3 regions of the Nocardia rhizosphaerae genome follow, and region 3 is predicted to be linked to each of the others. Evidence: riboswitches for the same ligand, from Rfam matches in the RefSeq annotation. Region 3 holds a riboswitch; each other region holds the start of a gene.

Region 1 (10,496 bases), on a different contig from region 3:
GTGGCGGCGGGTCATGCGGTGCGCACCGCACGTCCGGCGGGGACGACGAGCGGGGTGCCCGTCATCGGGTCATCGATCACCGTGCAGGTCACGCCGAACACCTCGGCGACCAGATCGGGGCGCACGATCTCGCTGGGCGGCCCCTGGGCGACCACCCTGCCGTCCTTCATGGCGACCAGGTGGTCGGCGTAGCGGGCGGCCAGGTTCAGATCGTGCAGCACCGCGATGATGGTGCGCGGCAGCAGGTTCCGCAGCACGTCGAGGATGTCGAGCTGGTGGGCGAGGTCGAGGAAGGTGGTCGGCTCGTCGAGCAGCATCACCTCCGGTTCCTGGGCGATAGCCAGCGCCAGCCATACCCGCTGCTTCTGGCCACCGGAGAGCTGATCGAGGGTGTGATCGATCAGCTCGAGGGTGTCGGTGGCGGTCAGCGCGGCGCGGACCGCGGTCTCGTCGGCGGCCGACCACTGCCGGAACCAGCGTTGATGCGGGTGCCTGCCACGGCCGACGAGTTCGCCGACGGTGATGCCGTCGGGCGCGACGGGCTGCTGGGGCAGCATGCCGAGCCTACGCGCCACCGTCCGGGCGGGCTGTGGCGCGAGATCGGCGCCGTCGAGCAGCACCGCGCCCGCGCTGGGCGGGATCAGCCTGGCCAGCCCGCGCAGCAGAGTCGACTTGCCGCAGCCGTTGCGACCGACGATCACCGTGATCGCGTTCGGCGGGAAGTCGACGGTGGCGGCGGTGACGATCGCGGTGTCGCCGTAGCCGAGGGTGAGGGCGTCGGTGGTGAGGTGTGCGGTCATCCAGCGTGTCCGATTCTGGTTGCGCGAGCGAGGAGATAGACGAGGACGGGGGCGCCGAGCAGCGCGGTCACCACACCGACCGGCAGTTCCGCCGGGAACAGCCTGCGCGCGGCCAGATCGGCGCACACCACCAGCAGGGCGCCGGTAGCGGCCGCCGGGGCGAGCCCGGCCCCGCGTTCGGCGAGGAGGCGCCGCACGATCTGCGGTGCGACCAGCGCGACGAACGCCACCGGTCCGGCCGCTGCGGTGGCCAGCGTGGCGGCCGCGGCGGCCAGCACGATCAGCGTGGTGCGGTGCGGACCGCGCCGCCCGGACAGCGAGGTCGCGAGTTCGTCCCCCAGTTCCAGCAGCGGCAGCGATCGGGCGAGCACCAGCAGCGGCGGTACCACGACGGCCAGCGCGACGGCGGCGAAGCCGACATGGGACCAATTGCGGTTGGCGAGGCTGCCGGTGAGCCACATGGCGGCCGTATGCGCCTGGTAGACGTTGGCGGTCGTGAGCACATACGAGATGGCCGAGGTGAGAATGGCGGTGACGCCGATCCCGACGAGCACGAGCCGGTAGCCGTCGAGCCCGTTCTTGGTGGCCGTCAGCACGATCAGCGTCATCGCCATGAACGCGCCGGTCAGCGCGCCGCCGACCAGCGCAACCCCGGCCCCGCCGAGGACCACGCTCACCACCAGCGCACCGAGCGACGCACCCGCGTTGATGCCGATGATCTCCGGGCTCACCAGTGGGTTCGTCGCAATCCGCTGCAGGATCGCCCCCGACAGCGCGAACGCCGCGCCGACCCCGAGCCCGGTGAGCGCACGCGGCAGCCGGTCGTCGACGACCACGGCATATTCGATCAAGGTGCCCCCGCCCGCGAGGACCCGCAGCACGTCGGCGACGGTCAGCGGGTAGTGGCCGACGGTGAGGGAGAAGGCGGCCACCGCCAGCGCCGCCGCGGTGATCAGCACCGTCAGCAGCAGCGAACGCCGCTGCGCCAAGAAGACCACCCCGCGTGGCCCGCGCAGCAGCAGCGTGCCCGCGGGCAGGACGTCGGGTTCGGTACCGCTCACAGTGTGGCCACCTTCCGGTTGCGCACCAGATACAGGAAGAACGGTGCCCCGGCGAACGCGGTGACGATGCCGACCTGGATCTCCACCGGCCGCGCGACGATCCGGCCGAGGATGTCGGCGAACAGCAGCAGCGTCGGGCCGAGCAGCGCCGACCACGCCAGCACCAATCGGTAGTCCTGACCGGCGAAGAACCGCGCGATGTGTGGGACCACCAGGCCGACGAAGGCGACCGGGCCCGCGATGGCGACCGCAGCGCCTGCCAGCAGCACGACACTGGTCGCGCCGAGGGCACGCACCGCGACCAGGCGGGTGCCGAGGGTGCGGGCGAGATCGTCGCCCATGGCGATGGCGTTCAGCGGCCGTGCCACCATCACCGCCACTACCGCGCCGACCGCGATGAACGGCGTGATGCCCCAGACGGATTCGATATCGGCGCGGGTCAGTGAACCGACCACCCAGAACCGGAAGTTCTCGAACTTGGTCCGGTCCAGCAGGGTGATGGCGGTGGTGATCGCCCCGCACAGTGCCGCGAACGCGGCCCCGGCCAGCGCCAGTTTCACCGGTGTCGCGCCACCGAACCCCAGCGAGCCGAGCGTGTAGACGAAGACCGCGGCCACGGCGGCGCCGAGGAAGGCGAACCACACGTATCCGGTCGGGGTCGCCACGCTCAGCCCGCCCATGGCGAGCACGATGGCCAGCGAGGCGCCCGCGTTGATCCCGAGCAGGCCGGGACCGGCCAGCGGGTTGCGGGTGAGCCCCTGCATGACCGCACCGGCCAGCGCGAAAGCGAGGCCGGCGAGCACACCGGCGACCGTGCGCGGCAGCCGGATGTAGCGCACGATGCGGTCGGTGTCGGAGCCGGTGAAGTCGGTGAACGCCGCGATCGCCTGGTCGGCGGACATGGCGTGCGCGCCGACCAGGATCGAGGCCGCGCAGGCCAGCGCCAGCGCGGCACCGGCGACGAGCAGACCGGTTCCGCGGACGGCGCCGGTCACCGCCCGAACAGCTCGGGGTGGATCAGCTCGGCGACCAGTTCGGTCGCGTGCGCGATCCGCACGCCCGCCGCGCGGTCCGCGAACAGGTACGGGTGCACCGCGCCCGCCTTGACGGCGGTCAGGTCGGCGAAGGCCGGGTTGCCGACGATCCGGTCGACCTGCGGTTGTGCGTCGGCCCTGGTGTAGGTGGCCTTGCAGCACTGGCTGGTGAGGATGATGTCGGGATCGCGAGCGATGAGCTCCTCGGCACCGATCTGCACATTGCGGCGCGCGGTGAGATCGGCGAAAGCGTTCTCTCCGCCGGCGGCCTCGATGATCTGGGTGATGAAGTCGATGCCGCCCGCCGCGGTGTAGGTGCCGTCGTCCTTCGGGGTGATGACCGCCACCCTGGGCCGCGGCGCGTCGCCGACCTTCGCCCGCACCGCGTCGATCCGCGAGCGCAGCTCGGCGATCACCGCGTCGGCCCGTGCCGAGGCACCCCAGAGCGCACCGAGATCTCGCAGGTCGGCGTAGACGTTCTCGAATCGCACGGTCTTCGGGTCGATGGCCTCGTCGGCGAGGCCGTCGGCGCTCGGGCACAGCGGACTCAGGATCCAGGTCCGCACGCCGAGGTCGTGCAGGTCGGCGCGGGTGCCGACACTCTGCTGCGCGGCCTCGGCGAACACCCCGTTGTAGCCAGACAGCACGAAGTCCGGGTTCGCGGCGAGCAGTTCGTCGCGGCTCGGCAGCTTCTCGACGTAGTCCGCTTTCGCCTGCGCGTCCTGGTATTCGGGCAGTACGGCGGCGTCGAGGAAGGCCGTCCCGACCAGCCGGCCACTGACGCCGAGAGCGTGCGCGATCTCGATCGAGGGTTGATACGCGGCGTAGATGCGTTGTGGCGGTTCGGGAACGGCGATGTCGATCCCGCAGTTCACGCGGGAGACGGCGTTCGCGCCGCCCGCTTCGGGGCCGGGTTGCACACCGCAACCGGCGACAACGATCGCGCAGGCGATCAGCGCGCCGGTACGTAGGCGCGCGAAAACAGACGGGGTCACGGTATCGGCCTTCCAGGTCCTCGTGGAACGGTTACTGCATGGCCGTGGCCGGTCTCCTGGCTGACGGGAGTGTGCGCGGCGGATCCACCTTCCCAGGGCTGGTTGCCCCAGTGGCTCCGGTCGACAGTCGTCGACCGGATCGATCCGCCGCTCCCGATCACAGTGGCGAGGGCCGCACCGGTTTTCCACCGGTTTCCCGAACACCACGGCTCGGGGACTGTACCAAGCTCACCATCCCGGTCGGTCGGTCTCCCCCACCCTCGCTTTCCGGGCGAAGCGGGCATACCACTGCAGCAGGGCCGGATCGTCGACGGCACCGGGATCAACGACGTCCTCTGGGTCGGCACCCTGGAGCACCTTCTTGACCGGGACCTCGAGCTTCTTGCCGGTGCGGGTGCGCGGGACACCCGGTGCCGCGATGATCTCGTCCGGCACGTGCCGCGGGGAGGTGCGGGTGCGGATCACGGTGCCGATGCGCGCGCGTAGCTCGTCGGTGAGAACGGTGTCGGGCGCGAGGACGACGAACAATGGCATCCAATAGCCGCCGTCGGGTTGTTCGGCGCCGATCACCAGGGTGTCCGCCAGCTCGGGGAGGTCGTCGACGGCCTGGTAGATGTCGGCGCTGCCCATCCGGATGCCGTGCCGGTTCAGGGTGGAGTCGGAGCGGCCGTGCACGACGATGCCGCCGTGCTCGGTGACGGTGATCCAGTCGCCGTGCCGCCAGACACCGGGGTAGTCCGCGAAATACGCCGCGCGGTACCGCGATCCGTCCCGGTCGTCCCAGAACCCGACCGGCATCGACGGCATCGGCGCGGTGACCACCAGCTCGCCCACCGCACCGTGCACCGTCGTGCCGTGTTCGTCCCAGGCCGCCAGCGCCACCCCGAGATACGGTGCGGACAGCTCGCCCGGCCGGACCGCGACGGTGGGCGCGCCACCGGCGAAAGCCGACACCACATCGGTGCCGCCGCTGATCGAGGCGACCGGAATGTGCGCGCCGACCTGGTCGCGCAACCACAGCGACGACGACGCCGGGAACGCCGACCCGGTGACGCCGATCAGGCGCAGGGCGGACAGGTCGTGATCGCGGGCGGGCACGAGACCGGCCTTCGCGCAGGCCTGAACATAGCCGGGGCTGGTGCCGAGGACCGTCACGCCGAGGCGAGCCGCCAGCTCCCACAGCGCGTCCGGCGCAGGCGCGGACGGGCTGCCCGGATAGCAGACGATGGTGGCGCCGACCAGCAGTCCGGCCAGCTGGAAGTTCCACATCATCCAGCTCGGGCTCGTGTACCAGAAGAACGTGTCGTCGGCGCCGATATCGGACTGCAGGGCAAGCGCTTTCAGGTGTTCGAGCACGACGCCGCCGTGACCGTGCACGATTCCCTTGGGACGACCGGTGGTGCCGGAGGAGTACAGCACCCAGAGCGGGTGGTCGAAGGCGACCTGCTCCGGGACGAAGGGCGCGTCGACAGGTGCGCTGGCGGCAGCCCAGTCGAGCGTGCCGTCGACGTCGTCGTCGAGCCGCGAGACCAGCACCGTGGCGCGCAGGCTCGGCAGCGCGGCGCGCAACTCGGCGATCTCCGCGCCACGGTGATGGTTCTTGCCGCCGTAGCGGTAGCCGTCGGCGGCGACCAGCACGACCGGGTCGAGCTGACCGAGCCGATCCAGCGCGGCCGCGGCGGTGTAGTCCGGCCCGCACGCGCTCCAGACAGCCCCGAGGCTCGCGGTCGCCAGGAAAGCGATCACGGCCTCGGGGATGTTCGGCAGGTAGCCGACCACCCGATCACCCGGCCGAACCCCGAGTTCACGCAGGGTGTGCGCGAATCCGGCGGCCCGGCCCAGCATTTCGGCCCAGGACAGCTCGGTGACGGTGCCGCCCTCGTCCACCGACACGATCGCGGGCCGATCCGTCCTCGCCTGCTCGAGCACCCTGTCCACGTAGTTCAGCCGGGCCCCCGGGAACCATTGCGCTCCTGGCATTTCCGCGGAGGCGAGCGCGACCGGCGGCCGCTCCCCCAGCTCGAAGTAGTCCCAGACCGCCGTCCAGAAGGCGGCGACGTCGCCGACCGACCAAGCCCACAGCGCGCGGTAGTCCGGCAGCGCGATGTGGTGCCGCGCGGTGACGAACCGGGCGAAATCGGTGATCCGCGCCCGTGCGATATCGGCGTCGGTCGGCACCCACTGCGGTGCCGTGGTCGTCCCGGTCATCGGGCGCTCCACCCTCCGTCCATCACATACGAGGTGCCGGTGACCATGCTCGCCTGGTCGGCGACCAGCCAGCCGACCAGCGCGGCCACCTCCGACGGCTCGATGAGCCGTTTGATCACGCTGTCGGTGAGCAGCACTCGCTCGAGCACTTCCTGTTCCGGAATGCCGTGCGCGGCGGCCTGATCGGCGATCTGGCGGTCGACGAGCGGGGTGCGCACATAGCCGGGATTGACGCAGTTGCTGGTGACGCCGTGCGGTCCGCCCTCGAGCGCGGTCACCTTCGACAGCCCCTCCATGGCGTGCTTGGCGGTCACATAGGCCACCTTGTACGGGGAGGCGCGCAGCCCGTGCACCGAGGAGATATTCACGATGCGCCCGAATCCCTCCGCGTACATGTGCGGCAGGGCGGCCCTGATCAGCAGGAACGGCGCCTCCACCATGAGGGTCTGCATGCGCCGGAACTGTTCCGGGTCGAATTCCTGGATCGGGCTGACCGTCTGCACCCCGGCGTTGTTCACCAGGATGTCCACCGACAGGGTCAGCTCGGCGAGCGCGTCCACGTCGAGCAGATCCACCGTCCATGCGGTGCCGCCGATCTCGGTGGCGACGGTCTTCGCGCCGATCTCGTCGATATCGGCGACGATCACCTGTGCCCCGCGCGCGGCCAGTTCGCGCGCGCAGGCCGCGCCGATGCCACCCGCCGCGCCGGTGACCAGCGCGCTGCGTCCGGTCAGGTCCGTCATGCGCGCACCGCCTCGGCAGCGGGCCCCGCGGCATCGGCGGCGTCGACCGATTCCAGGTCGATGCCCTTGGTTTCCCTGGTGCACAGCACCGCCACCACGGTGACCGCGGCCGCGGCCGCCAGGTATCCCGCGATCGGGACCGAGGACCCGTAGGTGTCGAGCAGCTTGACCGCGATGATCGGCGCCAGCGACCCCGCCACGATCGAGGTGACCTGGTACCCGAGCGACACCCCGGAATAGCGCATCCTGGTCGGGAACATCTCCGCCATGATCGCGGGCTGCCCGGCATACATCAGGCCGTGGAACACCAGGCCGACGATGATGGCCGCCATGATCAGCACGCTGTTGGCGGTGTCCATCAGCGGGAAGGCGAAGAAGCCCCAGCTCGCCGCCGCCAGCGCCCCGGCCAGATACACCGGGCGGCGACCGAACCGGTCACCGAGCCACCCCGCCACCGGGATGACCAGCATGTGCACCGCGTGCGCGGCGAGCAGCCACCACAGAATGGTGGTGGTCTCGGCCTCCACGTGCACCTTCAGATAGGTGATCGAGAACGTGACGACCAGGTAGTACATGATGTTCTCGCCGAACCGCAGCCCCATCGCGGTGAAGACCCCGCGCGGGTAGCGACGCAGCACCTCGAACACACCGAACGAGGCGGCCTTGGTCTGCTCCATCTCCTGCTGCGCGGCGACGAAGATCGGCGCGTCGGTGACCTTGGTGCGCACGTAGTAGCCCACCAGCACCACCACCGCCGACAGCCAGAACGCGACCCGCCAGCCCCAGCTGAGGAATGCCGCGTCCGACAGGGTCGAGGTGAGCACGATCAGGACCACGGTGGCGAGCAGGTTGCCCGCGGGCACGCCGGCTTGCGGCCAGCTGGCCCAGAACGCGCGACTGCGGCTGGGGCTGTGCTCGGCGACCAGCAGGACCGCGCCGCCCCATTCCCCGCCGACCGCGAAACCCTGGATGAAACGCAAGGTCACCAGCAGCGCCGGGGCCCAGTAGCCGATCTGGGCGAAGGTCGGCAGACAGCCCATCAGGAAGGTCGCGCCGCCGACCAGCACCAGACTCACCTGCAGTAGTTGCTTGCGGCCGTACCGGTCCCCGAAGTAGCCGAACACGATGCCGCCGAGCGGGCGGGCGAAGAAGCCGACCGCATAGGTGACGAACGCGGCCAGGATGGCATCCAGATCGCTGGTGCCCTCGGCGAAGAACACCTTGCTGAACACCAGGGTGGCGGCGGTGCCGTAGAGGAAGAACTCGTACCATTCGACGACGGTGCCCGCCATCGAGGCGGCGACCACGCGGCGCAGGCCACTCGGTGCTCCCCCCGGATCGTCGTCGGGTCGCTGGGTCGCGGTGCGGACACTCATCGCAGGCTCCTCGGTGATCGGTGCCACATCTCGACTCGGGTGTGATGTGGCCCACGTGCAATGGGGAGAGTATTCGTGCAGATCGAATTCGGTCGCAATGGCCAAGTTCGCACCACCTATCTGCAAAGATGCAGAAATGAGCGCGACCTCGCCCGATCCCGGACGGCGTCCCAGCGCCGATGACCTGCTGGTTCTGCTCGCCGTCGGCCGATCGGGGCGCTACATCACCGCCGCCGAGGAACTGGGCATCAACCACACCACCATCTCCCGGCGAATCGCGGCGCTGGAACGCGCGGTCGGCGGCAGGGTACTCACCAAGGGCACCGGCGGCTGGGAACTGACCGACCTCGGCCGTTCGGCGCTGGCCGCCGCGGAAACCATCGAGGCCGCGGTGCGCTCACTCGGCGCCGCGGGCGGTGAACGGAAACTCGAAGGGGTGGTGCGCCTTTCGGCCACCGACGGGTTCAGCGCCTATCTCGCCGCGCCCGCCGCCGCCCGGGTGCGGCGCAGGCATCCAGGCGTGTCCGTCGAGATCATCGCGACGACCCGCCGCGCGTCCACTCAGCGCAGCGGGCTCGACCTCGAGATCGTGGTCGGCCGACCACAGGTGCACCGCGCGGAGGCGATCCGGCTCGGCGACTATCGCCTCGGGCTCTACGCCGCCCGCGACTACCTCGCCGAGCACGGCACCCCGCCGGACGTCGCGGGCCTGCGCGACCATCCGCTGGTCTACTTCATCGAGTCGATCCTGCAAGTCGACGATCTCGACCTGGCCACCAGCTTCGCCCCCGCCATGCGCCAATCCGTCTCCTCCACCAACGTCTTCGTCCACGTCGAAGCCACCCGCGCCGCCGCCGGGATCGGCCTGCTCCCCTGCTTCATGGCCGACCGCCACCCCGACCTGGTCCGCGTCCTCGCCGACCAGGTCCGCGTCCAGCTCACCTACTGGCTCGTCTCCCGCCCCGAAACCCTCCGCCGCCCCGAGGTCGCCGCCGTCGTCGACGAATTGCGCGCGACCGTCGCCGAACGAGGTGCCGAACTTCTCGGCGATCGTCACGGAGCCGGAGCAGCCGCGGCCGCGAGCCCGAGTCCGTTGCGGCCGTGAGAAACACGATCACGCCGACCGGCAGACGATGGGCTGTCGTGCCCGTGCTGGCCGCAGGTGTCGACTGGCCGCACCACAGGGGTTCAAGGCTGCCAGGCGGGATTTCGGCCCGACCATGCCACCACGCGGTCGTAGGCCGGGGCATCCTCCGGAACGGGCACGATCGGCGCGAAGGGGATGCCTTCACCACGCTGTTCGGGGATGGTGGACAGCGTCGCCGGGAGGACGAGTTCGGCGAGCGAGTCGTCGAGCTGGTCGCGGCGGCCGGTGGCCATGGCGAGGTCCCAGGCATGGGTGGTGAGTTCGCCGATGTAGGCGCCGACCGCGGCGCGTGCGGGGACCTCGCCCCACGGAACCCGCACGACACGATCCAGGTTGGCGTCGACGGCGAGGACAGCGTCGGTGGCGGTGCGGCCATCGGCCCACTCGGTGACCCAGTCGGTGGAGGTGCGCATGGACGGCACGCTGTCGAAGGGCTCGCCTGCGACGACCACTCCGATCCGGCGCACCACGGCCTGGAGATGGCCGATAAGGGTGGCCACGTCGAACTCGCTGCACGGGGTCGGGTTCCCGGCGGCGGCGGGGTCGGTGCCGGCGATGAGGGTGCCGATCTGGTCGAGGGCGCGGGCGAGGGCGGGGCGCAGGTCGGGGAGGGTGGCAGCGGTCGTTTCGGTTGTCATGGCATGAGTACACCGCCCGAATCCGGACATCTTCTGTCAGGTATTCGTGAAATCATCGACGGCATGCGCGCCGACCGTCTCCTTCGTCTGATCGTGTTGCTGCAGCGGCACGGACGTCTGTCCGCGCCACGGCTGTCCGAACTCCTGGAGGTCAGCGAACGGACGGTGCTGCGCGATATGGAAGCGCTGTCCGCGGCCGGGGTTCCCGTGTACACCGAACGCGGCCGCAACGGCGGCTGCTTCCTGCTCGACGGATTCAAGACCGACGCGACCGGGCTCACCGCAGGCGAGGCACAGGCGCTGTTCGCGTGGGCCGGGCAGCACAGCGCGGGTGAACTCGGCCTCGGCGCCGATCTCACCGGCGCGCTGGCGAAGATCGCCGCATCCGCAGGCACCGCCGCCCTCTCCGGCGCCGACCGACTGCGCCAGGTGTTGACCACCGACCGCCGTCGCTGGTTCGCCGAGGACACCTCGACCATCGCCCTCCCGCTGCT
Region 2 (10,496 bases), on a different contig from region 3:
TTCCCGAAACCGGGGCCCTTGGCGCAGACGTCGCAAACGGCAGCCATGTCGCGAGCTCCTTCATGTCATAAGCGGTCAGCGCGCACGGATGCCCGCTGAGCCGGAAACTGATGTCGTCAATGCCTTGCCGACTGACGTCGGCCAGCGCAGACCGGGTTCGGCCGCGCGAGGCAACCCTGCAAGGGTAGCTGGCCGGGCCGTGAACTTCCAAACCGGGTGTCCCGGCCGACACGCCGGGTTCGGCCCGGATGAGGGCCCGTCCGCGCTCAGCATACCGCTGTCGGCGGCTGCCGCTAACCTGGCGTGCGTGCCCGGCGGGCGGGCGTGGCAAACAGTGAGCGAGGTGGCGGTGACGCAGGTGCGGGAGGCGCTCGACGGCGCCGGGTTGCTGGCATGGGCCCGGACCTGCCGCACCGACCTGGAACATCGCCGCGCCGAGATCGACGCCCTCAATGTCTTCCCGATCGCCGACTCCGACACCGGAACGAACTTGCTCGCCACCATGCGGGCCGCCGTCGCCGCCGCCGACGTGGACGAGGCGGACCCGGCCGGGCAAGCGCGCGCGCCCTCGGCACATGCCGTCGCCGAGGCGCTGGCTCGTGGCGCGACGACGGGGGCGCGCGGGAACTCCGGGATCATCCTGTCGCAGGTGTTGCGGGGAATCGCCGAGGCGGTGACCAGAGGACCGCTCACCGGGGAGCGACTGCGCGCGGCGCTGCGGCGGGCGGCGGTGCTGGTGCGCAAGGGGTTGAGCACGCCGGTCGAGGGGACGATCCTGACGGTGCTCGACCGGGCGGCCGTCGCGGCCGCCGACGCCGCCGATGCCACCCTCGCCACGGTCGCGCGCTCGGCCGCCGACGGTGCCGCCCTCGCCCTGAACGAGACGCCGACCCAGCTCGGCGTCCTGCGCGCGGCAGGCGTGGTCGACGCGGGCGCGCGCGGACTGCTCGTCCTGCTCGACTGCCTGGTCGCCCAGGTCTGCGGGAACGCACCGATCCGGGGCAGCTATCTGCGCGGCTCCCATGGCACCGCGCCGGACACCGCACACCGCGACGATGCTCACCACGCCTCCGGCACCGAGATCGCGTCCAGGCACGAGGCGGTGTCAGGTAACGGTGTGGTCGATGTCCGCGACGAGCAGCGTGAGCAATCGCCCGACCCGCATTTCGAGGTCATGTACGTGATCGACGGGGCCGACGAGGGCGCGGCGGATGCGTTGCGGGACCGGCTCGGGGTGCTCGGCGATTCGGTGGTCGTGGTCGGCGACGGTGGCACGACCTGGTCGGCGCACGTGCACTGCCGCGACGCGGGGGCGGCGATCGAGGCGGGGCTCGCGATCGGGCGGCTCACCGGAATCCGGATCGAGAGCTTCGCGGTGACCGCGCCGCACGGCCATGCCGATGGTCATCCAGCGACCGGCTCCGCGCACACCGGAACTCCCGCCGCGCTCGGCCTGCGTATCCCGGACCACCCGGTGGCCGACGCCGTCCACCGGCACGGCGCGGCCGAGCACCACCGCGCCGACCGGGGCATCCTCTCCGTCGTCGACGGCGCCGCCGCGGCGTGCCTGTTCGAGGACGCGGGCGCGGTGGTCCTGCACGGTGACTCCCAGCTCGACACCGCCGCGCTGCTGGCGGCGATCCGAGCCATGCCGCACCGGGAAGTGCTGGTGCTGCCCAATGGCGCGCTGCCTGCGCAGGACCTGGTCGCCGCGGGTGTCGCCGCGCGTGACGGGTCGCGCGATGTGCTGCTGCTGCCGAGCGCGTCGATGGTACAGGGGCTGGCGGCGCTGGCGGTGCACGATCGGGGGCGGATCGCGGTCGACGACGCGTTCGCGATGTCGGAGGCGGCCGCGACCACCCGGTGGGGCGCGCTGCGGGCGGCGCGGGTTCGCGCGCTCACGATGGTCGGGATGTGTTCGCCCGGTGACGGTCTCGGCCTGGTCGGCAACGACGTCGTGGTCATCGACCCCGACGTGGTCGGCGCGGGCCGCATCCTGCTGGACCGGATGCTCGGTCTCGGTGGGGAACTGGTGACCCTGCTGATGGGCGCCGCCGCGGGACCGGAACTCGGCGCGATCCTCGCCGAGCACGTGACAGCCGGTTTCCCCGGTGTCGAGGTGGTGGTGTATTCCGGTGGGCAGCAAGCGGATCTGGTGCAGATAGGGGTCGAGTAGATGGCGACATTGCAGGACCGGCTCGATCACGTGCTCGGCGTGAAGGCCGCCGACCGGTTGACCGAGGCGTTCGACATGACGACGGTCGAGGACCTGCTGCGTCACTACCCGGTGCGCTACGCCACCCAGGGGCAGCCGCTCACCGAGGAGGAACCGGAGGAGAGCGCGCACATCACCGTCATCGGCCGGATCACCAAGACCGAACTGCGCCCGATGAAGAACCGCCGCGGCAACCTGCTGAAGGTGCAGCTCGACACCGGTGCCGCCCGCCCCGTCGAGGCCACCTTCTTCCATGGCGACAAGGTGCGATACCTGGTGAAAGAGGGTGCGCGGGCGATGATGTCGGGCACCGTGCACTGGTGGCGCCCGGATCGCTGGAACCTCTCGCACCCCGACTATCTGATCCTGCCCGACACGCCCGAGGCCGGTGTGGAGGAGCTCACCGCGGTGCGTGGCAGCGGCGCGCTGCGGGGACTGGCGCAGAGCGCGAAAGGCGCGGGCGGCGTCGACGCGTCGTTCTTCGAACGGGAGTTCGTTCCGGTCTACCCGGCCACGGCCAAGGTGCAGAGCTGGGATCTGCTGGCCTGCATCCGCCAGGTCCTCGACCAGCTCGACCCGATCGACGACCCGTTGCCCGCCGACCTGCGTGCCGAACGGCAGCTGGTACCGGTCTCCGACGCGCTGCGCCTGATCCACCTGCCCGAACACCGGATCGATATCGAGAAGGCGAGGGACCGGCTGCGTTTCGACGAGGCGCTGGCGCTGCAGCTGGTGCTGGCCGAACGGCGACACGAGGTGGAGGGCCGGACCGCACCGGCCTGCCCGCCGAGCGCGGGCGGTATCGCGGACGCCTTCGACGACCGGTTGCCGTTCGAACTCACCGAGGGGCAGCGGCAGGTGATCGACGAGATCGCCGCCGACCTGTCGCGCACCCGCCCGATGCACCGCCTGCTGCAGGGCGAGGTGGGATCGGGAAAGACCATCGTGGCGCTGCACGCCATGCTGCAGGTGGTCGATGCCGGACGGCAATGCGCGCTGCTCGCGCCGACCGAAGTCCTCGCCGCCCAGCACTATCGGTCGCTGCGGGGCATGCTCGGTGATCTCGGGACGGCGGGGGAGCTCGGCGCGGCCGAGCGGTCGACCAAGGTGGTGCTGCTCACCGGGTCGATGTCGGCGGCGGGTAAGAAGGCGGCGCTGCTGGACGCGGTGACCGGTGAGGCGGGCATCGTCATCGGTACCCACGCACTCATCCAGGACGCGGTCGAGTTCTTCGACCTCGGCCTGGTGATCGTCGACGAACAGCACCGGTTCGGTGTCGAGCAGCGAGATGCGTTGCGAGCGAAGGCGAAAGACGGCATCAGCCCGCACCTGCTGGTGATGACGGCGACGCCGATCCCGCGCACCATCGCCATGACGACCCTCGGCGATCTGGAGACCTCCACGCTCACCCAGCTGCCTCGTGGCCGCTCGCCGATCGTGTCGCGGGTGGTCGCGCGCAAGCTGCATCCGGGCTGGGTGGACCGGGCTTGGGAACGCATCATCGAGGAGGTCGGCCAGGGCAGGCAGGCGTACGTGGTGTGTTCGCGGATCGGCGAGGATCCCGACGCGCCACCGGCCAAGGGCAAGAAGGCGGCAGCGGAGAAGGAGGCGCCGAGCACCGCGGCCGCGGTCGAGCTGTACGAGACGCTGAGCACTGGACCGCTGGCCGGCGTGCGGGTGGGGCTGTTGCACGGGCGGCTGCCGTCCGACGAGAAGGACCACGTGATGCGCCAGTTCAACGACGGCGCCATCGACGTGCTGGTGTGCACCACGGTCGTCGAGGTCGGTGTCGACGTGCCGAACGCGACGGTCATGGTGATCGTCGACGCCGACCGGTTCGGCGTGAGCCAGCTGCATCAGCTGCGCGGCCGGATCGGGCGTGGCGAGCACGCCGGGTTGTGTCTGCTGATCACCGACGCCGCCCCCGGTGGGACGGCGATGGCCCGATTGGAGGCGGTCGCGGCGACCACCGACGGATTCGAGCTGTCGGTGCTGGACCTGCGGCAGCGCCGGGAGGGCGATGTGCTCGGCGCCGCCCAGTCGGGCACCGCGAAATCGCTGCGGCTGCTTTCGCTGCTCGACGACCTCGAGGTGATCACCGCCGCGCAGGAGCTGGCGCGCCGGGTGGTCGACGAGGATCCCGGATTGATGCGGCATCCGGGGCTGGCCGGCATGATGCGGGCCGCGGTCGACGGCGAACGCATCGAGTACCTCGCCAAGTCCTGACGCCGAACGTCACGAGCCGCGACCGCTGTCGCGGGGTGTCAGCGCGGCAGGCGCGGATACGGCAGGTCGGTGCTGGTGTGTTCGGCGATGGTGAGCGGCCGTCCGATCTGCGGGAAGGCCCGCTGTGGGCACGCGGCGCGCTCACACACCTTGCATCCGGCTCCGATCGGCACCGCCACCTGCGGGTCGTCGAGCTGCACGCCCTGGGAGTACACCAGCCGGTCGGCGTATTCGATATCGCAGCCGAGGCCGATGACGAAGTTCTTCGCCGCCGTCCCGAATCCCTGTGGCGTAGCCGGGGTGGTGCGGGCGATCCACAGGTAGCGGCGCCCGTCGGGCATCTCGGCGATCTGGGTGAGCGTGCGGCCGGGATGGGCGAATGCTTCGTGAGTCACCCACAGCGGGCAGCTGCCGCCGACCCGGGAGAAGTGGAACGCGGTGGCGGACTGGCGTTTCGAGATATTGCCCGCCCGGTCGGTGCGGACGAGAAAGAACGGCACGCCCCGCTGACCCTGCCGTTGCAGGGTGCTCAGCCGATGGCAGACGGTCTCGAAACCGACCTCGAAACGCAGCGCGAGCAGGTCGACGTCGTAGCGCAGTTCCTCGGCCGAGCGCAGGAACCGCCCGTACGGCAGGACCAGCGCGCCCGCGAAGTAGTTGGCGAGGCCGACCCTGGCAAGCGCCCGCGATTCCCCGGTGGGCACCCTGGATTCGGCCAGTACGGTGTCGATCTCGGTCCCGTAGAGCAGCAGGCCGAGCGTTCCCGCGATCTGGAAGGCGCGCTGGCCGGGCCGCAACCGCCGGGCCAGGGTGAGGGTGCGGGTGTCGGGGTCGTAGTGCCGTTTCGGGATGGCGGGGTCGGCGCCGTCGCCGCGCACCAGCACGGTGACCCCGGCGCGTTCCTCGGCGATCCTGGCCAGCTGCCGGTCCAGGGAGCCGATGCTCAGACCCGATTCCTCGAACAGCTGCTCGGCGGCGTGGTCGAGAGTGGCGATGTGATTGCGGTGGTCGTAGAAGAAGTCACGCACGTCCTCGTAGGGCATCGGGGTTCCCGGCTCGCCCGCCGAGGTGTCCACCCGCGACGACAGCAGATCGAGCTGATCGGTGGCCGCGCGCAGCCGCCGGTGCATGGCGATCACGATCCGTGCCACCTCGGGCAGCCGGGTCGCGAGCTCCTCGACCTCGGTGATCGGGGCGGTGTCGCCGCCGCCCGCGGCCTCGACAAGGACTTCGTGCAGGTCCGAGACCAGCCGGGCGTCGGAGTCGGCGGCGAAGAACTGGACGTCCAGGTCGAAGGTCGAATTCAGTTTCAGCAGAACGGGAATGGTGAGCGGGCGTTGGTCGCGCTCCAGCTGGTTGAGATAGCTGGGGGAAAGGTCGAGCGATTTGGCCAGCGCGGCCTGGGTCATCCGGCGTTCTTCCCGCAGCCGTCGCAGCCGGGCCCCCGCGTACATCTTGCGCACGAGGCAGATCCTAACGCTCCGCGTTCGCAATGTTCGCTCGAACCGTGGAATGAGTGGGCAGAAGTCCAGTCCTGCAAGGGTTTCTCGCTGCGACTACCCGTGCGTAACGTGCGAAGCGGCCCCGAGCGGTCCGTCCGCCCGGGGCCGGGGTTCAGCTCATCGCAGCGCGGCGGCCGCGGTGACCAGATTGCGCAGCGAGGCCTCGACCTCCACCGGTCCGCGGGTCTTGAGGCCGCAGTCGGGGTTCACCCAGAGCCGTTCGGCCGGAACCGCCTTCAGCGCCGCCGACAGTGCGGTGGTGATCTCCGCCACCGACGGGACACGCGGGGAGTGGATGTCGTACACGCCAGGGCCGACGCCGAGTGCGAAACCGGCCGCGTTCAGGTCGTCGAGCACCTCCATGTGCGAGCGGGCCGCCTCGATCGAGGTGACATCGGCGTCCAGCCCGGCGATCGCGGAGATCACCTCGCCGAATTCCGAGTAGCACAGATGGGTGTGCACCTGGGTGGTGTCGGCGACCCCCGCGGTGGCGAGGCGGAACGAATCGACCGACCACCGCAGGTAGGCGGGCTGCTCGGCGGCGCGCAGCGGCAGCAGCTCGCGCAGCGCAGGCTCGTCGACCTGGATCACCCTGGTGCCCTGGGCCTCCAGGTCGACCGTCTCGTCCCTGATGGCGAGGGCGACCTGGCGGGCCGAGTCGCCGAGCGGCTGATCGTCGCGCACGAACGACCAGGCCAGGATGGTGACCGGTCCGGTGAGCATGCCCTTGACCGGCTTGGTGGTCAGCGACTGGGCGTAGCCGATCCACGACAGCGTCATCGGTTCGGGGCGGGAGACGTCACCGAACAGGATCGGTGGGCGCACGCAACGGGTGCCGTAGGACTGCACCCAGCCGTTCTCGGTGGCGGCGAAACCGTCGAGGAGTTCGGCGAAGTACTGCACCATGTCGTTGCGTTCGGGCTCGCCGTGCACCAGCACATCCAGGCCGAGCTTCTCCTGCAGCGCGATCACGTCGGCGATCTCGGCGCGCATCCGGCGCACGTACTCGGCCTCGTCGATCTCGCCCTTGCGCAGTGCGGCGCGGGCCAGCCGGATGGCCGAGGTCTGCGGGTAGGAGCCGATGGTGGTGGTCGGCAGCACCGGCAGGTCGAGGTGTTCGCGCTGCATAGCGCGTCGTTGGTCGGCGGGTAGGCGGGTCAGCGACGTGTCGTCCAGCTCGGCGAGGCGGGCGCGGACCCGCGGGTTGTGCAGCCGCGGATCGTCGCGGCGGGATTCGGCCGCGGCGCGGGCCGCGGTCAGTTCGGCGGCGGCGGCGTCGGTGCCGTCGGTGAGCGCGGTCGCGAGTACCCGGATCTCGGCGACCTTCTCGGCGCCGAAGGCCAGCCAGGAGCGCAGCCGCTCGTCCAGCCCGGTCTCCGGGGTCAGCGAGTAGGGCACGTGCAGCAGCGAGCACGAGCTGCTCACCGCCACCGAGCCCGCGCTGCCGAGCAAGCTGCCGAGGGTGCCGAGCGCGGTGTCGAGATCGGTGCGCCAGATATTGCGGCCGTCGACCACACCGGCGACCAGCAGCTTGCGCGACAGCGCGGGCACGGCGGCCACCGCCGCGACGTCGGTGCCCGCGGTGAAGTCGAGGGCCACACCCTCGATCGCGGTGTCGGCCAGCGCCGCCAGCGCGGCATCGGTGTGCCCGAAGTAGGAGGCGACCAGGATCGCGGGCCGGTCCTGTGCGGCCGACAGGGCCGTGTAGGTGTCGCGGACCCGGTCGATCTCTGCTTCGGTGAGGTCGGTGACCAGCACCGGCTCATCGATCTGCACCCACTGCGCACCGGCGTTCGCCAGCTGGGCCAGCAGGTCCAGGTACAGCGGGAGCAGTTCGGGCAGCCGGTGCAGCGCCGCGCCGCCCGCGGACTTGGCCAGCTTCAGGAAAGTGAGCGGACCGATCACGACCGGACGGGCAGGCACGCCCAGTTCGATCGCCTCGGCCAGCTCCGCCAGCAGCTTCTCGGGGTGCAGGCCGAACTCGGTGGCCGCGTCGAGCTCGGGGACCAGGTAGTGGTAGTTGGTGTCGAACCACTTCGTCATCTCGAGCGGGGCGACGGTGTCGGTGCCGCGCGCGGCCGCGAAGTAGCGGTCCAGCGGGTCGGCGATCCCGGCGACCCGCGGCGGCAGCGCGCCGAACAGCACCGCCGTGTCGAGCATCTGGTCGTAGTAGGAGAACGTGCCGACGGGAACCGAGTCGAGTCCGGCGTCGCGCAGGTCGGCGAGCTGGGCGAGGCGCAGGTCGCGGGCGACGTGGTGCAGCTGCGCGGCGTCGACCCGGCCCGCCCAGTAGGACTCGGTAGCGCGCTTGAGTTCCCGGTTCGGGCCGATCCGGGGTAGACCGAGGACCGTTGCGGTGAACGGGGAGTGCGAAACAGTCACGGAGATTCTCCAGTGTCGTGCGGGGAGACCCTCACCCTTTTCCGGACGCGGGCGACACTCGGTAGACCTGTCGGGACACGACAGGTCGCACTGGGTGGTCGCGCGCCCGATCCACGAGGCGGTGGCCGCCGGATACGGCGTATCCGGCACAGTCGGCAGGTCTTCGGACTCGCGGGCACCGGTCGTGATCGACCGACCTACTGGCCGTCGCTTCCCGGGCATCGGGCCCAGTGCTGATGACGGCGGTCGTTCCTGCATACCGCTGCGGGACAGTCCCGGATTCCCACCGGGTTCCCTCTTCACCCGGCGCGGAGGCCTCCACGCTCGGGTTTCGACGCCGGCGCGGGAGGTCGGGGCTCCGACTCTTCCACCGCGCAGGCGAACCAGCTGCGCCGTCCAGCATACGGCCTCCCGTGCGACCGTCGCCACACTCCTGCTCGGCCCACGGCCGCGACCTGCGCGGACGGTGGCCTGATGTGACGGTTCGATGAACACGACATCGCAGGTCCGCGGCGTCCGAGGTGAAGATTGTGGCGAAGCGACCTGCGTGTTCACCGCCCGATCTAACGCCGGGTACCGTGTTCCAATGTTCTCGAAAGTCTTGGTCGCCAATCGTGGTGAGATCGCCATTCGCGCTTTCCGCGCGGCATACGAGCTAGGCATCGGAACGGTCGCGGTGTTTCCGCACGAGGACCGCAACTCCGTGCACCGGTTGAAGGCGGCCGAGTCCTATCAGATCGGCGAGGAGGGGCACCCGGTCCGGGCGTACCTGTCGATCGAGGCCATAGTCGAGGCCGCCAAGAGTGCTGGTGCCGACGCCATCTACCCCGGTTACGGGTTCCTGTCGGAGAATCCCGATCTGGCTGCCGCGTGTGAGCGGGAGGGCATCACCTTCATCGGTCCGTCGGCCTCGGTGTTGGAGATGGCGGGTAACAAGGCCACGGCGATCGCTGCTGCCAAGGCAGCCGGGCTGCCGGTGCTGAGGTCGAGTGAACCGAGTGCCGATATCGATGCGTTGCTGGCCGCGTCGCGGGAGTTCGAGTACCCGATCTTCGTCAAGGCGGTGGCCGGTGGCGGTGGCCGTGGGATGCGGCGGGTGGCCGCGCCCGAGCAGCTTCGTGAGTCGATCGAGGCGGCGTCGCGGGAGGCGGAGTCGGCGTTCGGTGATCCGACGGTGTTCCTCGAGCAGGCGGTGGTGAATCCGCGGCATATCGAGGTGCAGATCCTGGCTGATCAGCACGGCAACGTGATGCACCTGTTCGAGCGGGATTGTTCGTTGCAGCGGCGGCATCAGAAGGTGATCGAGCTGGCGCCCGCCCCGAATCTGGATCCCGCACTGCGGGAACGGATTTGTGCGGACGCGGTGGCTTTCGCTCGGCAGATCGGGTACATCAACGCGGGCACGGTGGAGTTCTTGCTGGATGAGCGCGGCAATCACGTGTTCATCGAGATGAACCCACGTATCCAGGTGGAACATACGGTGACCGAGGAGATCACCGATGTGGATCTGGTGCAGTCGCAGTTGCGGATCGCGGCGGGCGAGACCCTGGCCGAACTCGGGCTGAGCCAGGACACGGTGGCGATTCGTGGTGCGGCACTGCAGTGCCGGATCACGACCGAGGATCCGGCCAACGGCTTCCGGCCCGATACCGGCCGGATCACGGCGTATCGCACGCCGGGTGGTGCCGGTATCCGACTCGACGGCGGCGCCAACCTGGGCGCGGAGATCGGCGCTTACTTCGACTCGATGCTGGTCAAGCTCACCTGCCGGGGGCGGGACCTGCCCGCCGCGGCGGCGCGCGCCCGGCGTGCGCTGGCCGAGTTCCGCATCCGTGGCGTGACGACCAATATCCCGTTCCTGCTCGCGGTGCTCGACGACCCCGACTTCCAGGCGGGCCGGGTCACCACTTCGTTCATCGACGAGCGCCCCGAACTGCTCACCTCGCGCGGATCGGCCGACCGCGGCACCAAGATCCTGAGCTATCTGGCCGATGTGACGGTGAACAAGCCGCATGGTGACCGCCCGACCACCGTCTACCCCTACGACAAGCTGCCCGCGATCGATCTGTCGGTGCCGCCGCCGGCGGGGTCGCGGCAGCGGTTGCTGGCGTTGGGGCCCGAGGGTTTCGCGCGTGCCTTGCGTGAGCAGAAGGCGCTGGGTGTCACCGATA
Region 3 (10,496 bases):
GCCACTGCTCGGCCAGTGCGGGGTCGCCGATGTCGAGCATGTCGTGCATGACCGCCTCGTTCGCGCCACCGTGCAGCGGGCCCTTGAGGGCGCCGATGGCGGCGGTCACCGCACTGTAGATATCCGACAGCGTGGAGGCGACCACGCGGGCGGCGAAGGTGGAGGCGTTGAAGCTGTGCTCGGCGTAGAGGATCAGCGAGACCTCGAAGGCCTTGACCAGTTCCGGCGCAGGCACCCGCCCGAAGCACATGTTCAGGAAGTTCTCGGCGAAGCCGAGGTGCGAGTGCGGCGCGACCGGTTCGAGCCCGTGCCGCTTGCGGTGATCGGCGGCCACGATGGTGGGCAGCACGGCCATCATGCGAAGTGCCTTGGCGCGGTTGGCCTTCGGCGAGTTGTCGGCCTCGGCCGGGTCCTCGGCGCCGAGCCAGCTGATGGCGGTGCGGACCACATCCATCGGGTGGCAGTTGTCCGGCATCTTCGCGATCAGCGCCAGTAGCGAGCGATCGACGCGCCGGGACACGCGCTCCCGTTGACAGAACTGCGCGTACTGCGCGTCGTTCGGCAGTTCGCCGTACCAGAGCAGGTAGGCGACCTGTTCGAAGGTGCAGTTCGCGGCCAGATCCTGCACCGCGTAGCCGCGGTAGGTCAGCGAGTTGGTCTCGGGCACCACCTTCGAGATCGCGGTGGTGTCGACGACGACCCCAGCCAGACCCTTGTAGATGGTCGGGATGGCGATATCCGCCGCCCGATCACCCCCACGCACCTCGCTCTGCGACACCGTGCTCATCGGTTCCCTCTCAGCGTGAAATTGAAGATGTCGGAGTCGAATTCGTTGTAGCGCTCGTACCGCAGGAGCTCGTAGAGCCGGCTCCGGTGCTGCATGCGGTCGAGCAGATCGGCCTGAGTGCCTGTGTCGAAGATCCGCCGCAGGCCGGTCTCAGCGGCGAACATGGCCAGCCGCAGCGTCGTCACCGGGTAGATGACGGCGTTGTAGCCGATGGCTTCCAGCGTCTGGGCCGAGATCAGTTCGGACTTGCCGAACTCGGTCATATTGGCCAGCAACGGCACCGAGACCGCGGCGCGGAACTTCTCGAACTCGGCCGGGGTGCGCAGCGCCTCGGTGAAGATCAGATCCGCCCCGGCGTCGGCGTACGCCTCGGCCCGGTCGACGGCCGCGTCGATGCCTTCGATACCCGCGGCGTCGGTGCGGGCGCAGATCACGAAGTTCGGGTCGCGGCGCGCGGCCACGGCCGCGCCGAGCCTGCGCAGCATGTCCTCGGTGGGCACCACGGCCTTGCCGTCGAGGTGCCCGCACCGCTTGGGGTTGACCTGATCCTCCAGGTGCAGCCCGGCGACGCCCGCGTCCTCCATGACGGTGACGGTGCGGGCGGCGCTCATCGGCTCGCCGAAACCGGTGTCGGCATCGATGAGCACCGGCAGATCGGTGACCCTCGCGATCTGCTGACCGCGTCCGGCCGCCTCGGTCAGTGTGGTCAGGCCGATATCGGGCAGGCCGAGATCGGCCGAGAGCACCGCACCCGACACGTAGACGCCTTCGAAGCCGATCTCCTGAATCAGCTTGGCCACCAACGGATTGAACGCACCGGGGAACCGCTGGATCGAGCCCGAGGTGAGTCCGGCCTTGAAGGCGGCGCGCTTGTCTGCCGCGGAGGTGGCGGCAGCGAGCAATCCGGTCATCAGAACAGGCCCTCCGGGGACTTGGGCGCGCGGGCGAGCACCTCCGCCGAGACGGTGAAACCGAGCTCCGACAGCTCGGCGGCGGAGAGCTCGCCCGCGCGCTGGACCACCTCGAGGAAGCGGTCCTGCTCAGCGGGTTCGACGACACCCTCGGCGAGGGTGCGGAACTTCGCGATGTACTGCTCGCGGGTGAACGGGCGCGCCCCGAGCGGGTGCGCGTCGGCGACGGCGAGCTCGTCGACGATGACCTCACCGCTGCGCAGCGTCACCTCGGCGCGGGCGCCGAACGCCTTCTCGTTCGGGTCGGTCGAGTGGTAGCGGCGGGTCCACTCCGGGTCCTCGGCGGTGGTGATCTTGTTCCACAGCTCGATCGTGTCGCGACGCTGGGCCCGCTCCGGCGCGTAGGAGCGCTCGTGATGCCAGGTGCCGTCCTGCAGCGCCACCGCGAAGATGTACATGATCGAGTGGTCCAGGGTTTCCCTGGACGCCTTGGGGTCGAACTTCTGCGGATCGTTCGATCCGGTGCCGATGACATAGTGGGTGTGGTGGCTGGTGCGCAGCACGACGGTGGCGATCTGGTCGAGGTCCCCGATCCGCTCACGCAGCCGGAACGCCAGGTCGATCGGGGCCTGGCTCTGGTACTCGGCCGAATGTTGCTTGGTGTAGGTGTCGAGGATGCCGCGCTTGGGCTCGCCAGGACCGGGCAGCGGCACCGAGTACTCGGCGTTCGGGCCGCCGAGCAGCCAGGCGATGACACCGTCCTCGCCCTCCCAGATCGGCGCGGGGGCGCCCTCGCCGCGCATCGCCCGATCGACCGCCTCGACCGCCATCTTCCCCGCGAAGGCGGGCGCGTAGGCCTTCCAGCTGGAGATCTCGCCCTTGCGCGACTGCCGGGTGCCGGTGGTGGTGTGCAGCGCCTGCCCGACCGCCTGGTAGATCGTCTCGGTGTCGAGGCCGAGCAGGGTGCCGATACCGGCCGCGGCCGACGGGCCGAGGTGGGCGACGTGATCGATCTTGTGCTCGTGCAGGCAGATCGCCCTGACCAGGTCGACCTGGATCTCGTACCCGGTGGCCAGCCCGCGGATCAGCTCGGCGCCGGTGCGGCCGGTGTGCTGGGCCACGGCCAGGATCGACGGGATGTTGTCACCGGGATGCGAGTACTCGGCGGCGAGGAAGGTGTCGTGGAAGTCGAGCTCGCGCACGGCGACCCCGTTGGCCCACGCGGCCCATTCCGGGGAGAATCGGCCGGGCACACCGAACACCGTGGCGCCGGGACCGTACGGGTGGGCCAGCGCCTGCGCGCGGGCGTTGGCGACCGGGCGGCGGGTGATCGAGGCCGCGGCGACGGCGGCGTTGTCGATGATCCGGTTGACGATCATCTCCTCGGTGTCGGCCTGCACCGCCACCGGGTCGGCGGCTACCTCGGCGATCCGCCAGGCCAGGTGCTCCTCGCGGGGGAAGTCCTCAGCGGAACGGTAGGTGCGGACGAGATGATGCTGCACAGCGCTGGCCTCCAGAACGTCGAAATATTCACCGGACATTTCGCACGTTACACACGCGACTACTCAGGCAGAACGCCTCGCAAATGCCTAATTTTGTGGAAGCCACCCGGCGAAATTGTGGAAGTTGCGAAAATCCGGGATGCTAGATTCGGCGCATGCAGAAGATGTTCGCGGGCGCCCGGTTGCGCACCCTGCGCGAGCAACGTGGACTGTCCCAGACCGCCATGGCGAAACTGCTCGAGCTATCGGTGAGTTATGTCAATCAGCTGGAGAACGACCAGCGCCCACTGACCGTGCCGGTGCTGCTCAAACTCAACGCCACCTTCGACCTGGAGATGGGCTTCTTCGCCGCCGACACCGACGCCAGGCTCCTCGCCGATCTGCACGACATCTTCGCCGAGGACCCCGACGCCGCCGCGATCACCAATGCCGAACTCGACGACCTCACCGCCCGGGTGCCCGCCGCGGCGCGCCTGCTGGTGAGCCTGCACCGTCGCCTGCGCAGCAGCACCCAGCAGATCGAGCAGTTCTCCGCGGGGATCGAGACGCCGGCGGGCGGCGCGCTCACCCCGTACGAGGACGTCCGGGACTTCTTCTACGACCGGCGCAACCACATCCCCGAACTCGATACCGCGGCCGAGGCCATGTTCACCGAGAACCGGCTCGGAATCGGCGGGCTCGACCTGCAGTTGTCGCGGCTGCTGCGGGAGCGCTACGGCATCAGCGTCACGATTCACTCGGACGATCCGGCCGATCCCGGACCCAAACGGGTGTACAACGCCGAAACCCGGCATCTGGTGCTGGCGCGCAGGCTCTCCGCCGGGCAGCGCGCATTTCAGCTCGCCACCCAACTGGCGTTCCTCGCGCAGCACCGCGCGATCGACACCATCAGCGCGGCGGCCGACCTGCCCGCCGAATCACGCGACCTGCTGCGGATCGGCTTGGCGAACTACTTCGCCGGCGCGCTGATCCTGCCGTACGGGCGGTTCCTGGATGCCGCGGAACGGTTCCGTTACGACATCGAACTGCTGTCCTCCACGTTCGAGGTGGGGTTCGAAACCGTCTGTCACCGGTTGTCGACGCTGCAGCGTCCGGGGCGGCGCGGGGTGCCGTTCTTCTTCGTCCGCACCGACCGCGCGGGCAACATCTCGAAGCGGCAGTCCGCCACGGCTTTCCACTTCTCCCGGGTGGGTGGCAGTTGCCCACTGTGGGTGGTACACGACGCGTTCGCCACACCGGGCCGGATCAGGACCCAGATCGCGGCGATGCCCGACGGCCGCAAGTACTTGTGGCTGGCGCGGACCACCGACGAGAGCACGCCCGGATTCCTCTCGCCCACCCGCGATTTCGCGATCGGGCTCGGCTGCGACATCGCGCACGCCGAACGGTTGGTGTATTCGACCGGGCTGCCCTTGCACGACGCGTCGGCCGCGGTGCCGATCGGGTCGGGGTGCAAGGTGTGTGAGCGGCCCCAGTGCGCCCAACGCGCGTTCCCGCAGTTGGGCCGTGGCATCCGCGTCGACGACAATCGCTCGGCCACCACTCCCTACGCCCACGACGACTACCTGCCACGCGAACGCTGACCCGCTGTGGTTCGCCGGCACGGCGACTCCTGTTGTCCCCGTGCCGGATCCACGCGGTAGCGTTTCAACGTGTCCGCTCCGAGCTGCGGCTATGCGCTGAGTGGTGCGGCGGTCACCCCGTAACCGAGGTTGGTCAACACCTCACTGGTCGCCTTCGCGAAATTCAGCGTGATGAAATGCAGACACGGCGCACCCTCATCGATCAACCGCTGCGCCATCTCGGTCGCGATCTGAATACCCTCGGCACGCACCGCCGCCTTGTCCTCCACCGGGCCACTGCCCGCCGCACGCCGCAACCGTTCCAGCACCACCGGCGACAACGGCCGACCACACAACTCCTCGGCCCGCTCCACCGTCCGCAACGACGTGATCGGCATCAACTCCGGAATGATCGGCTTGGCACCCTCCACCGGATCCAACGCCACCACCCGATCCCGCAACCGCAGATAATGCTCCACGTCGAAGAACATCTGCGTAATCGAATACTCCGCGCCCGCACGCAACTTCGCCGCCAGGAACCGGGTATCGTGATCCAGATCCGGCGAACGATGATGACCCTGCGGGAACGACGCCACCCCCACATGGAAATCACCCAGATCACGCACGATCCGCACCAGTTCCTCGGCGAACTCCACACCCTCGGGATGCCTGGTCCACTCCCCCAGCGGATCACCCGGTGGATCACCACGCAACACGAGAAGGTTCCGGATGCCCGCGTCGGCGTAGGAACCGACGAGCGCGCGCAACTCGTCGATACTGTGGCCGACGGCAGTGAGGTGGGCGACCGGCAGCAGCGTGGTCTCGGTGGCCAGCTCACCGGTGATCCGCACGGTGCGGTCCTTGGTGGAACCACCGGCACCGTATGTCATCGACACGAACGCCGGATGCATCCGCTCGAACTCGCGCACCGCACGCCACAGCCTGGCCTCACCCGCCCCGTCACGCGGCGGATTGAACTCCACCGAGAACGGGACGCGACCGCTCGCGGCCGCATGGATGGGCAGGCTCCGCGCCACCGAATGCCCGGTGCCGCGGGCGGTTTCACCGCAGTACTGCCGTCCCGAACCGATCTTCGTCATAGCTGTTCTCCTAGCCCCGTGCCCGGCACAGCGGCAGGTCTTCGGACTCGCGGGCACCGACCCCGCGGGTCGACCTACCGGCCGTCGCTTCCCGGACACAGTCCGGTGCTCGAATGACGGCTTTCGTTCCTGCTCACCGCTGCGGGACAGTCCCGGATTCCCACCGGGTTCCCTCTTCACCCCGAAACGCCACATGGGAGGCGCGGGATGTCGACACCGGGCCGAGCGGGGACTCCCGACATCCAGGCCACCGGCGAACCAGCTGCCCCGACAGCATACGACACGTTCACCACGGCGCACCGGCGCCATTCAGACGGCGGCCATCCCCGCGCGGGACTCTCGGCGTTCGGAAAGGGGTTATACGGGTATGGATCGCCGGGTCGACGGGGTCAGTCGGCGCACCGTGTTGTTCGCCGCGGGTGCGGCCGTCGCCGCGGCCGGGCTGGCGCAACCCATGCCCGCCGGGCCGATCACGCGGGTCACGGCGGCGGGACCGTCGGGGAGTGCCGAGCGGGCGGAACTGGCGGAGCGGGCCATTGTGGCGCGGCATGTGCGCACACTGTGGGGGCATTCGGGGTGGCGGCTCGGGCTGCTCGTCTGGCCCGCGACACCGGCCGACCAGTCGTTCCTGCGGTGGTGCTACTGGTGGCAGGCCCACCTGCTCGACTGCGCGATCGACGCCGCGCACCGCCACAGCACCCCCGAACGGGTGGCCAGGGTGGCCGCGCTGGCCTATGGCATCAGGACCCGCAACGTCACCGGCTGGGCGAACCGCTACTACGACGACATGGCCTGGCTGGTGCTGGCGCTGGACCGGGCCGACCGGCTGCTCGGCGTCCGGTTCGACGGTGCCGTCGACGAACTGCTGACCGCGCTGGACGACGGCTGGAACCCGGAGGTCGGCGCGGTGCCGTGGCGGCGCGGTGACCGCTACTACAACACCCCCGCGGTCGGCCCGACCGGGATCGCGATGGCCCGGCTCGGCAGAGTGCCGCGCGCCGCGCAGCTGGCCGAGTTCCTCTACACGCGGCTGCACGACACCGGCACCGGGCTGATCCTCGACGGTGTGCACGAACCGGACGGGCGGGTACAGCGCGACATCCACACCTACTGCCAGGGCGTGGCGATCGGGCTGAACACCGAATTGGCCGTACGCACCGGTGATCCGGTGCACCATCGGCGCGCGAGCGCCCTGATCGAGGCGGTGGCGCAGCGGCTCACCACCGACGGGGTGATCGCCGCCGCCGACACGAACGACTCCGGGCTGTTCATGGGAATTCTCGCCCGCTATCTCGCCGAAGCCGCACTGGTGCTCGGTAACAGGACCGCCGCCACGATCGTCCACACCTCCGCCGAAGCGGCGTGGCGCAACCGCGCCGAGGTCGACGGCCTCCCCCTGTTCGGCACCGACTGGGCACGTCCCGTCACCGCCCCGAACCAGCCGGGTACCTTCCTCCAACTCACCTCCTCGGCCACCGCGGGCTCGGCCAACCTCAGCCGCGACCTCTCGGTCCAGCTCAGCAGCTGGATCCTCCTCGAAGCCGACCACCAGCTCACCGCCGCGGACCGCTGAACCGCGAAACGGCCCGTGCCGGTTGCCAAGTGGGTGGCGTTTACGGCATCTTTACGTGGATGACCGGCTTACCGTTCCAGCCCCGTCCACTCGCCCACGTCACGATGGGGCTCGGGTGGGATCCGGCCGATCGCGGCGGGTTCTTCCGGCGGGGGAACTCCGACATCGATCTCAATGCCGCCGCGTTGCTGTTCGCCGGAACGGATTTCGTCGATGTGGCCTACCACGAACAGCTGACCTCACGGGACGGTTCGACCAGGCATCTCGGCGACAGTGTCACCGGAGACGGGGACGGCGACAACGAGATGATCGTGGTCGATCTGACCAAGGTCGACCCGGTGGTCACGGCAGTGGTCTTCCTGGTCAGCTGCTATACCGGCCATCGGTTCGGGCAGATCGAGAACGGGTTCTGCCGGGTCGTGGACAATGTGACCGGGGTGGAGCTGGTGCGCTTCGATCTCGCCGACGCCGCCGAGCACACCGGCCTGGTCATCGGCATGCTGCACCGCCCGCGCGGCAGCTGGGAGTACACCGCGATCGTCGAGCCGATCCAGGTCGAGCACATCGCCGACGCGGTCCCGCTCATCGCGCGGCAACTCGGCCGTTGACGACACCGCGCGGCAGGCGAACTCTTTGACCACACCGAAAGAGTGAGTGTACAGTCACTCACGTGAGCAAGAGCGGAGTCACTCTCTCCCGATCGGACCTGCGGCGCGACGCCGTCGTCGACGCCGCGATCGTCGAGTTCGCCAGGACCGGCTACCACGGCACGCCGATCGCCACCGTGGCGGCGACCGCGCAGATCTCTCCCGCGTACGTGTTCAAGCTCTTCCCCGGCAAGGTCGCCCTGTTCGTCGCGGCGCTGGAGCGCTGCTTCGACCAGATCACCGCCGCCATGTCGGCCGGTGCGGCAAGGGCCGCCGCCGAGGCTACCCCCGAGCAGCTCCTCTACGACATGGGCGGGGCCTACGCGGAGCTGATCAGCGACAAGAACTTGCTCATGCTGCAGGTCCACGCCCAGTCCGTGGCCGATGTCCCCGAAATCGGCCAGGCGCTGCGCGAAGGCCTGGCCAGGGTGACCGAACTCGCCAAACAGCGTTCCGGCGCGGAGGACGCGCTGGTCCAGCGGTTCATCGCGTTCGGGCAGCTGTGCCACCTGATCACCACCCTCGGACTCGACGGCGATACCAGCCCCTGGGCGCAGATCGTCTCAGCCGGCATCCGCCATCCGAAACTTCGCTGACCACGCGTGCCCCCTCGGGGGCGTTTTTTCGACCAATAAAGTGATTGACCAGTCACACACTAGGAGAGATCATGTCCACCACCGCCACCGAAATCGTCCTGCCCGGCCGGGTGGAACCCGACGGCCTGCTCGTCACCCACCGCGAACTGCCCGCTCCCGGCGCCGGGCAGGCGCTCGTCGAGGTCGAGGCCAGCGGCGTCTCGTTCGCCGAGCAGCAGATGCGCCGCGGCAAGTACTACGACCAGCCCGCCTTCCCCTTCGTGCCCGGCTACGACCTGGTCGGCACCGTCTCGGCCGTGGGCACCGGGGTCGATCCGGCGCTGATCGGCACCAGGGTCGCCGCGCTGACCAAGATCGGCGGCTGGGCCAGTCACGCGGTCCTCGACGCGGCCGATCTGGTCCCGGTGCCCGCCGAACTCGATGCCGCGGCGGCCGAGACGTTCGTGGTCAACGGGATCACGGCCTGGCAGATGCTCTTCCGCACCGCCGGGGTGCGGCCAGGGCAGACCGTGCTGGTGCACGGCGCCAATGGTGGTGTCGGCTCCACCCTGGTGCAGTTGGCGCGCGCCAAGGGAATTCAGGTCATCGGGACGGCGTCGGCACGCCATGCCGACGCGGTACGCGCGCTCGGTGCCACCTGGGTCGACTACCGCGACGACGTGCCGGAGCGGGTGCGCGCGCTGGCGCCCGACGGCGTCGACGCGGTCTTCGACCACATCGGCGGACCAGGCATCGCCGACTCCTTCGCGCTGCTCGCTCCACACGGCACCCTGGTCTCCTACGGCACCGCCGCGACCAAGAACAACACGGGCAATTCCCGGCTGCCGGTACTGAGGCTGCTGGCCCGGCTGCTGTGGTGGAACGCCATGCCGAACTCGCGCAGTGCGCATTTCTTCAATCTGTGGGCGGGCAAGCGCGACCGCACCCACTTCCGCGCGCGCATCGCCGCCGACCTCGGCGAAGTCTTCGCACTCGCCGCGCGTGGCGAGCTGCGCGCCCAGGTCGCCGCCCGCATCCCGCTGACCGACGCCGCGCACGCGATGGCCCTCGCCGAGTCGGGCACCGTTCTCGGCAAAGTCGTCCTCGTCGCCTGAGTCAAGGAGATCCGTGACCTCGCCGCCGCGCCTAGGTACCAGTCCCGCACGTGACGAATCGCCTGCCGACCTCGGCCCCTGCCGCGCCGCGAGCACGGGAGGGGCCGATCCGGTCAGGCGTCGATCCTGCGATCCTTGGTCTCCACGATCAGCCGGGTGCACACCACGCTGATCACGGACAGCCCCGCGAGCAGCGCACCCACCCAGAACGAGCCGGGACCGGCCAGCAGCTTGGTGGCGATCAGCGGCGGCAGCGCGCCACCGAGAATGCCTGCCAGGTTGTAGCCCATGCCGGCACCGGTGTAGCGGTACCTGGCTTGGAACATCTCCGGTAGCAGCGCACCCGCCGGACCGTAGGCGATGCCGAAGATCGCGAGGGTACCGAACAGCCCGACGGCGAAGGCGAGCGCGCCGCCGATGTCGAGAATCGGGAACAGGACCAGGCTCCACGGCACCGCGGCCGCGCAGGAGACCATGATGACCCGGCGGCGGCCGACCCGATCCGACCACAGCGCCGAGGCTGCGGTGGCGAGACCGAAGACGACGGCGGCCACCATGCCCATGCCGAGGATGTAGTCACGGGACAGTTTCAGGGTGCCGACACCGTAGCTGGTGAGGAAGGCCGTCCCCGTGTAGAAGAGCGAGAACAGACTGGTCAGCGCGCCCGCCGCGATCAGGATCTCCCTCGGCTGGGCGCGCACCGCGTCCAGGAAGGGCAGCGCGC

Evidence for each region. A riboswitch is a leader RNA that binds a small molecule or an ion and turns the genes downstream of it on or off. The one in region 3 is predicted to bind cobalamin.
Region 1: linked by a shared signal. The riboswitch ahead of ACFOW8_RS25145 (ABC transporter substrate-binding protein) and the one ahead of ACFOW8_RS20415 (methylenetetrahydrofolate reductase) in region 3 are both predicted to bind cobalamin.
Region 2: linked by a shared signal. The riboswitch ahead of metE (5-methyltetrahydropteroyltriglutamate--homocysteine S-methyltransferase) and the one ahead of ACFOW8_RS20415 (methylenetetrahydrofolate reductase) in region 3 are both predicted to bind cobalamin.

The regions. Positions count from the first base shown of each region.
Region 1 is NZ_JBHSBA010000015.1:635,538-646,033, reverse strand. It holds gene ACFOW8_RS25165 (hypothetical protein) at 1-15, opposite strand, end outside; gene ACFOW8_RS25160 (ABC transporter ATP-binding protein) at 12-800, opposite strand; gene ACFOW8_RS25155 (FecCD family ABC transporter permease) at 797-1,861, opposite strand; gene ACFOW8_RS25150 (FecCD family ABC transporter permease) at 1,858-2,856, opposite strand; gene ACFOW8_RS25145 (ABC transporter substrate-binding protein) at 2,853-3,890, opposite strand; cobalamin riboswitch at 3,920-4,113, opposite strand; gene ACFOW8_RS25140 (acetoacetate--CoA ligase) at 4,119-6,098, opposite strand; gene ACFOW8_RS25135 (3-hydroxybutyrate dehydrogenase) at 6,095-6,841, opposite strand; gene ACFOW8_RS25130 (MFS transporter) at 6,838-8,217, opposite strand; gene ACFOW8_RS25125 (LysR family transcriptional regulator) at 8,354-9,322, shown strand; gene ACFOW8_RS25120 (TIGR03086 family metal-binding protein) at 9,406-10,002, opposite strand; gene ACFOW8_RS25115 (helix-turn-helix transcriptional regulator) at 10,066-10,496, shown strand, end outside.
Region 2 is NZ_JBHSBA010000007.1:330,523-341,018, forward strand. It holds gene rpmB (50S ribosomal protein L28) at 1-47, opposite strand, end outside; gene ACFOW8_RS16330 (DAK2 domain-containing protein) at 335-2,176, shown strand; gene recG (ATP-dependent DNA helicase RecG) at 2,177-4,441, shown strand; gene ACFOW8_RS16340 (short-chain fatty acyl-CoA regulator family protein) at 4,480-5,904, opposite strand; gene metE (5-methyltetrahydropteroyltriglutamate--homocysteine S-methyltransferase) at 6,061-8,331, opposite strand; cobalamin riboswitch at 8,463-8,660, opposite strand; gene ACFOW8_RS16350 (pyruvate carboxylase) at 8,912-10,496, shown strand, end outside.
Region 3 is NZ_JBHSBA010000014.1:45,348-55,843, reverse strand. It holds gene ACFOW8_RS20435 (bifunctional 2-methylcitrate synthase/citrate synthase) at 1-787, opposite strand, end outside; gene prpB (methylisocitrate lyase) at 784-1,698, opposite strand; gene prpD (2-methylcitrate dehydratase PrpD) at 1,698-3,200, opposite strand; gene ACFOW8_RS20420 (short-chain fatty acyl-CoA regulator family protein) at 3,356-4,783, shown strand; gene ACFOW8_RS20415 (methylenetetrahydrofolate reductase) at 4,873-5,862, opposite strand; cobalamin riboswitch at 5,896-6,064, opposite strand; gene ACFOW8_RS20410 (glycoside hydrolase family 76 protein) at 6,230-7,435, shown strand; gene ACFOW8_RS20405 (TerD family protein) at 7,495-8,043, shown strand; gene ACFOW8_RS20400 (TetR/AcrR family transcriptional regulator) at 8,106-8,678, shown strand; gene ACFOW8_RS20395 (medium chain dehydrogenase/reductase family protein) at 8,750-9,772, shown strand; gene ACFOW8_RS20390 (MFS transporter) at 9,886-10,496, opposite strand, start outside.